2 regions of the Pseudoalteromonas sp. Of7M-16 genome follow, and region 2 is predicted to be linked to the other one. Evidence: predicted binding sites of a transcription regulator. Region 2 holds the regulator's gene; the other holds the start of a gene.
The links. The regulator NrdR, encoded in region 2, represses ribonucleotide reductase genes. The targets are predictions, from matches to a motif close to AAACACNANATNTNGTGTTT.
Positions count from the first base shown of each region.

Region 1: nrdA (class 1a ribonucleoside-diphosphate reductase subunit alpha) is a predicted target of NrdR. The motif match lies at 1,206-1,225, and genes of this name have one in related genera.

Region 1 covers NZ_JAKRFY010000005.1:46,481-49,901, forward strand. Annotated here, with positions in the region: gene ubiG (bifunctional 2-polyprenyl-6-hydroxyphenol methylase/3-demethylubiquinol 3-O-methyltransferase UbiG) at 1-290, shown strand, start outside; gene MHN81_RS06675 (HAD-IA family hydrolase) at 287-934, shown strand; gene nrdA (class 1a ribonucleoside-diphosphate reductase subunit alpha) at 1,269-3,421, shown strand, end outside.
Region 2 covers NZ_JAKRFY010000011.1:151,689-155,109, forward strand. Annotated here, with positions in the region: gene MHN81_RS13440 (riboflavin synthase) at 1-508, opposite strand, end outside; gene ribD (bifunctional diaminohydroxyphosphoribosylaminopyrimidine deaminase/5-amino-6-(5-phosphoribosylamino)uracil reductase RibD) at 517-1,632, opposite strand; gene nrdR (transcriptional regulator NrdR) at 1,632-2,081, opposite strand; gene glyA (serine hydroxymethyltransferase) at 2,245-3,421, opposite strand, start outside.

The DNA of each region.
Region 1 (3,421 bases), on a different contig from region 2:
CACAGGCAGCAAAACCAGGTGCCAGTGTCTTTTTCTCTACGTTAAATAAAACACACAAAGCCTACTTACTTGCAGTGGTCGCGGCCGAAAAAGTATTAAAAATGGTTCCTGAAGGTACGCATGATCACAACAAATTCATTCGACCGTCGACGCTAATTGGCTGGGCCGAAGAACATGGTTTAAAAGTGCGTAATGCAGCTGGTATCAGTTATAACCCATTTACTAAGACATTTACGCTTACTAAAGACGTCAGTGTTAACTACCTACTTCACTTTGAGAAATTAGCATGACCAAAGCCGTTCTGTTCGATTTAGATGGTACGCTATTAGATACCAGTGACGACCTCGGGGCTGCGTTAAATCACGTGCTCAAAGAGCACGGATTACCGACTTTACCCAAAAATGAATATAGTCCGGCAATCTCTAATGGGGTAAAAGCCCTGTTAGAAGTAGGCTTTAAAGACAAGTTGGTCGACTACGACTTTGCCTCATTAAGGAAGCAAGTTTTAGACTATTATGAACAAAATATTTCTGTTCACAGCCATTGCTTTGACGGTATTACCGATATGCTAAAATCGCTCTATGCGCAAGATATCGCTGTTGGTATAGTAACAAACAAGCCTGAGTTTTTGACTTTCCCACTTCTTGCAAAAATAGATGCATTAAAAGATATTAAAGCAGTTGTGTGTGGAGATACGTTAAAAGTCGCCAAACCCCACCCTGAACCACTGCTATATGCTGCTAAAAAACTTGGTGTTACGGCAACACAGTGTACTTATGTAGGTGATGCACAACGTGATATCGAAGCAGCTAAAGCAGCAAAGATGCGCTCAGTCACAGCTTTATGGGGGTTCATTCCTTCTCTTGACGAAGCACTTTCCTGGCAAGCCGAGTTAAACTTAAAGCAACCAAATGAGTTAATTTCGCACATATAGTGAAAAATTTAAATTTGAGACACTACATATTGTGTCTTACACTTAGTTGGGCAATAAATTGAACATAAAAAAATCATTCAGTTTTTTTGTTAAAAAAAGACAAAAATTGCCGAACTAACGTTGATTTTTTTACGCACGCAGACTTCGTGGATAACAGAAGGTTAGTAAACACTAACACGCTAATTTTATCCCAATGTTATCCACAATTTGAGTGAAGTTGTTCTATTGCAAAATACAAATAACCACACTATCTTGTGATGCACTTTCAAATAGGCACCATATCTAGTGGTGATTTCCTAGCCAATATAAGAATTTGGGAATACAGGCATAGCTTATGAACCAACAATTATCTGTCAGTAAAAGAAACGGTCGTAAAGAGCCGCTTGATTTAGATAAAATCCATCGTGTGATAACTTGGGCTGCCGAAGGCCTAGACAATGTTTCAGTCTCTCAAGTGGAATTGAAGTCTCATATCCAATTTTACGATGGGATCCGTACTGAAGATATCCATGAAACAATCATTAAAGCAGCTGCTGATTTAATTTCAAAAGATACGCCAGATTATCAATATCTAGCAGCACGTCTTGCAGTGTTCCATTTAAGAAAGAAAGCTTACGGTCAATTTGAGCCACCACATTTATATGATCATGTAGCCAAGTTGGTTGAAGATAAGCGCTACGACGAACACCTATTGAAAGACTACACCCGCGAAGAGCTTCACGAATTAAATGAGTATCTCGACCACAGCCGTGATATGACATTCAGTTACGCAGCGGTTAAACAACTTGAAGGTAAATACTTGGTACAAAACCGAGTAACTGGTGAGATTTATGAGAGCGCGCAGTTTCTATACATGCTAGTTGCAGCAAGCCTATTCTCAGATTATGAAAAAGAGACTCGTCTAGACTATATTAAGCGTTTTTACGATGCAGTTTCACAATTCAAAATTTCATTGCCAACGCCTATCATGGCAGGTGTGCGTACACCAACGCGTCAGTTTAGCTCATGTGTACTAATCGAATGTGATGATAGCTTAGATTCAATCAACGCGACCTCTTCTGCAATCGTAAAGTATGTGAGTCAGCGAGCTGGTATTGGTGTTAATGCCGGTCGTATTCGTGCACTAGGTAGCCCTATTCGCAACGGTGAAGCTTTCCATACTGGCTGTATTCCATTCTACAAGCACTTCCAAACAGCCGTTAAAAGCTGTTCACAAGGCGGTGTGCGTGGTGGTGCTGCGACCCTTTTCTACCCATTGTGGCATTTAGAAGTAGAAAACCTACTTGTTCTGAAAAATAACCGTGGTGTTGAAGAAAACCGTGTTCGCCATTTAGACTATGGTGTGCAATTCAACAAAACAATGTACACGCGTCTATTAAAAGATGACTACATTACCCTATTCAGCCCTTCTGATACACCGGGGTTGTATGATGCATTCTTCGAAGATCAAGCACTATTCGAAGAGCTATACCTAAAGTATGAGCAAGACGAATCTATTCGTAAAAAACGCATCAAAGCGATTGAGCTGTTTTCAATGTTCGCACAAGAGCGTGCAAGTACAGGTCGTATTTACTTACAGAATGTTGACCACTGTAATACACACAGCCCGTTTGACTCAAAAGTTGCGCCAATCCGTCAATCAAACTTATGTTTAGAAATAGCACTTCCGACTAAGCCTCTAAACAATGTAAATGATGCAGAAGGCGAAATCGCACTTTGTACCTTGTCTGCATTTAACTTAGGCGCGATTAACGATCTTTCAGAGCTTGAAGAACTCGCTGAGCTAGCGGTACGTGCACTTGATAACCTGCTTGATTTCCAAGATTACCCAGTACCAGCAGCTCACACTGCAACAATGGGACGTCGTACGCTAGGTATTGGTGTTATCAACTTCGCTTACTACCTTGCTAAAAATGGTAAAAAGTACTCAGACGGCAGCGCAAATGGCCTGACACACAAAACATTTGAAGCAATACAGTATTACTTAATGAAAGCTTCAAACGAACTTGCAAAAGAGCGCGGTGCTTGTCCTAAGTTCAATGAAACGACGTATTCACAAGGTATTATGCCAATCGATACATACAAAAAAGACATCGATGCAATTTGTGATGAGCCGTTACACCTTGATTGGGATTCGCTAAGAGCAAGTATCCAAGAATATGGTATGAGAAACTCTACGCTATCAGCATTGATGCCTTCAGAGACCTCTTCTCAAATCTCTAACGCAACGAATGGTATTGAACCACCTCGAGGCCATATCAGCGTAAAAGCAAGTAAAGATGGTATCTTAAAGCAAGTTGTACCTGAGTACGAAAAGCTTAAAGACCAATATGAATTGCTATGGGATATCCCTTCAAATGATGGCTACCTTGGTCTAGTTGGTATTATGCAAAAGTTTGTCGACCAAACTATTTCTGCAAATACAAACTATGATCCAACTAAGTTTGACGGCGGTAAGGTGCCAATGAAGTTGTTGCTAAAAGACTT
Region 2 (3,421 bases):
TAGTGGTTTCTTGCGCCGTGTGAGGCACGATGGTGAGTTTAAATTTATTGCCCTCGATGGCATTTACTGTCAAGCTGATCCCATCAATGGCCACAGAGCCTTTGTAGGGTATGTATTTTAATAACTCTTCAGGTGCCGATAGCCAGTAATCTGTCGCTCTGGCGTTCGCTTCAACAGAAACAATGGTTGCAATGCCATCTACATGACCCGAAACCAGATGTCCACCAAGACGTGAGACAGGCTGCAGTGCTTTTTCTAAATTCACCTTTTGACCAACTTGATACTCACCAAATCGTGTCAGTGATAGCGTTTCATTTGACACGTCAGCTCTGAAACCATCACTGTATTTTTCTACTACGGTTAAACAAACACCATTGGTCGCAATGCTGTCACCCAGTGCTACATCTGCCATATCTAAATTATGGGATTTTACTTTAACACTTAAGTCGCCTTGCTTTAGTGTTAGCTCTGATAATGTGCCGGTTGCTTCAATAATGCCTGTAAACATAAATTCTCTTATTTTTTAGTCGCTTTAATGCGAATATCTGTGCCTACTTGCGCACATTCTGTAATTTCAAGCTCAGCGATCTGACCCATTTCAGTCAATACCGAGCTGTTAAACAAACCTTTGCCGCCTTCGCCGATAATTTTTGGCGCCACGTAAATGATATATTCATCGATGAGGACTTGTTCATGCATTGCGCCACATAATGTCGCACCGGCTTCAAGCCATATCTGATTCACATTTTGCTGGGCTAAATATATTAGCGCAGCTCTAAGATCAAGTTTGTCATTTACAGTGGGCAAACATACTTGCTCTACGAAATGAGGCCACTGATGCTGATTATCAAGTTTGGAACGAAAAATAATGACTTTTGATCCACAGCTGAATAAGTTGAGCGCTGGATGTAAACGATTTTGCGAATCAATGATCACTCGAATTGGTTGACGCAGCTCTGCTAACTGAGAAACCTTGTCAAAATCTTCAAATTCACCAGCGCGCACATTAAGTTTAGCGTCGTCCATTAACACCGTATCAGCACCTGATAATATGGCACAACTTTGTGCCCGGTATTTTTGTACGTCCCGTCTCGCCTGCGGACCAGTTATCCATTTGCTTTGGCCATTTTGCAGGGCTGTTTTTCCATCTAAGCTCGCGGCCAGCTTTGCAATCACATAAGGCCTACCGGTTTCCATTCTTTTTAGGAACCCTTTATTCAGCGCACGCGCTTCGTGTTCAAGTAAGCCAAATGCTGTTTCGATCCCAGCTTCTTCCAACATTTTCAAACCATTACCGGCAACTTGTGGATTAGGATCCACCATAGCGCAAATTACTTTTTTTACGCCCGCATCTATCAACCCTTTTGCACACGGTGGAGTACGGCCATAGTGACTGCACGGCTCTAATGTTACATATGCAGTGGCTCCATGGGTATTTCCAGCAGCCTGCCGCAGCGCGTGTACTTCAGCGTGGGGACCACCCGCTTGTATGTGAAACCCCTGCCCTATCACTTGATCATTTTTTACGATGACACAGCCGACGTTCGGGTTAGGCGTTGTCGTGTACTGTCCTTGCTTAGCAAGTTCAATGGCCATTGCCATATAGTCATGGTCGGCCTGCGAAAACTCCATTAGTCACCCAACCTCGCAATTTCTTCACCAAACTCTTTGATATCTTCAAAACTGCGATACACCGAGGCAAAACGCACATAAGCGACTTTATCCAGCTTTTTAAGTGCTTCCATAATGCATTCACCAATCATTTTGCTGTTTACTTCACGCTCTCCGGTTGCTCGGATCTGAGATTTTATTTGATGTACAACTTCTTCTATTTGTTCTGTACTAACGGGGCGCTTCTCTAAAGCACGGTGTAACCCATTGAGCAGCTTATCTTCATTGAAAGGCTCTCGGGTGCCATCTTGTTTGATTACTCTTGGCATCAATAATTCAGCGCCTTCGAAGGTCGTAAAGCGCTCATGACAAACTATACACTCGCGACGGCGACGCACTTGATGGCCTGATGCCACCAATCGCGAATCAATTACTTTGGTATCTTTTGCCGTACAAAAAGGACAATGCATATATTCTCACTGTTAGGTAGTCTATTAATGCGGCGTGTTTGAAAATCATCAATGCCACTCAATGGCAACTACGCGTGTTCAATTGCGCAGGATGACAGAAAATAAAAAGGCCGCATAAATGCGGCCTTTATAATATCAAAAATAACGCAAATTGTGAGTGTAATTATGCGTAAACAGGCAATTTAGCACAGATAGCTTTTACCTTTTCTTTTACTTCTGCTTGCACTGATTCATCATTGATGTTGTCAAGTACATCACAGATCCAACCTGCCAGTTCACCCGCTTCTGCTTCTTTAAAGCCACGACGAGTGATCGCAGGAGAACCAATACGTAGACCTGACGTTACAAATGGAGAGCGCGGGTCATTAGGTACTGAGTTCTTGTTAACAGTGATATTTGCACGACCAAGCGCCGCATCAGCGTCTTTACCTGTGATATCTTTATCAATTAGGTCTAGTAGGAACAGGTGGTTATCTGTTTTACCAGAAACAACTTTGTAGCCACGCTCTTGAAGTACTGCAACCATAGCTTGTGCATTTTTAACAACTTGAGTTTGGTAAGTCTTGAACTCAGGCTCTAACGCTTCTTTGAATGCTACTGCTTTTGCCGCAATAACATGACATAAAGGACCACCTTGGCCACCTGGGAATACTGCACTGTTTAGCTTTTTGTAAACATCTTCATCGCCACAAGCTGATACAATTAAACCACCACGCGGACCAGCAAGCGTTTTGTGCGTAGTTGTTGTCACAACGTGCGCATGAGGTACAGGGTTAGGGTATACACCAGCCGCAACTAGACCTGCTACGTGTGCCATGTCTACAAGTAAGTATGCGCCTACTTTGTCAGCGATTTCGCGGAACTTAGCCCAATCAACAATACCTGAGTATGCAGAGAAACCACCAATGATCATCTTTGGCTTGTGCTCAAGTGCTAACGCTTCTACTTGTGCATAATCGATCTCACCGGTTTCTTCGTTTAGACCGTATTGGATTGCATTATAAGTCTTACCTGAAAAGTTTACGTGAGAGCCATGAGTCAAGTGACCGCCGTGTGCAAGGCTCATACCTAACACAGTGTCATGTGGCTGAAGTAGAGCTTGGAATACCGCTGCGTTTGCTTGTGAACCAGCATGTGGCTGTACGTTTGCGTAATCAGCACCAAATAGTTCACATGCACGATCAATTGCAAGTTGTTCTACAACATCAACGTGTTCACAACCACCATAGTAACGCTTGCCTGGGTAACCTTCTGCGTACTTGTTTGTAAGCTGTGACCCTTGAGCCTCTAAAACACGCGGGCTACAGTAGTTTTCAGATGCGATTAGCTCAATGTGCTCT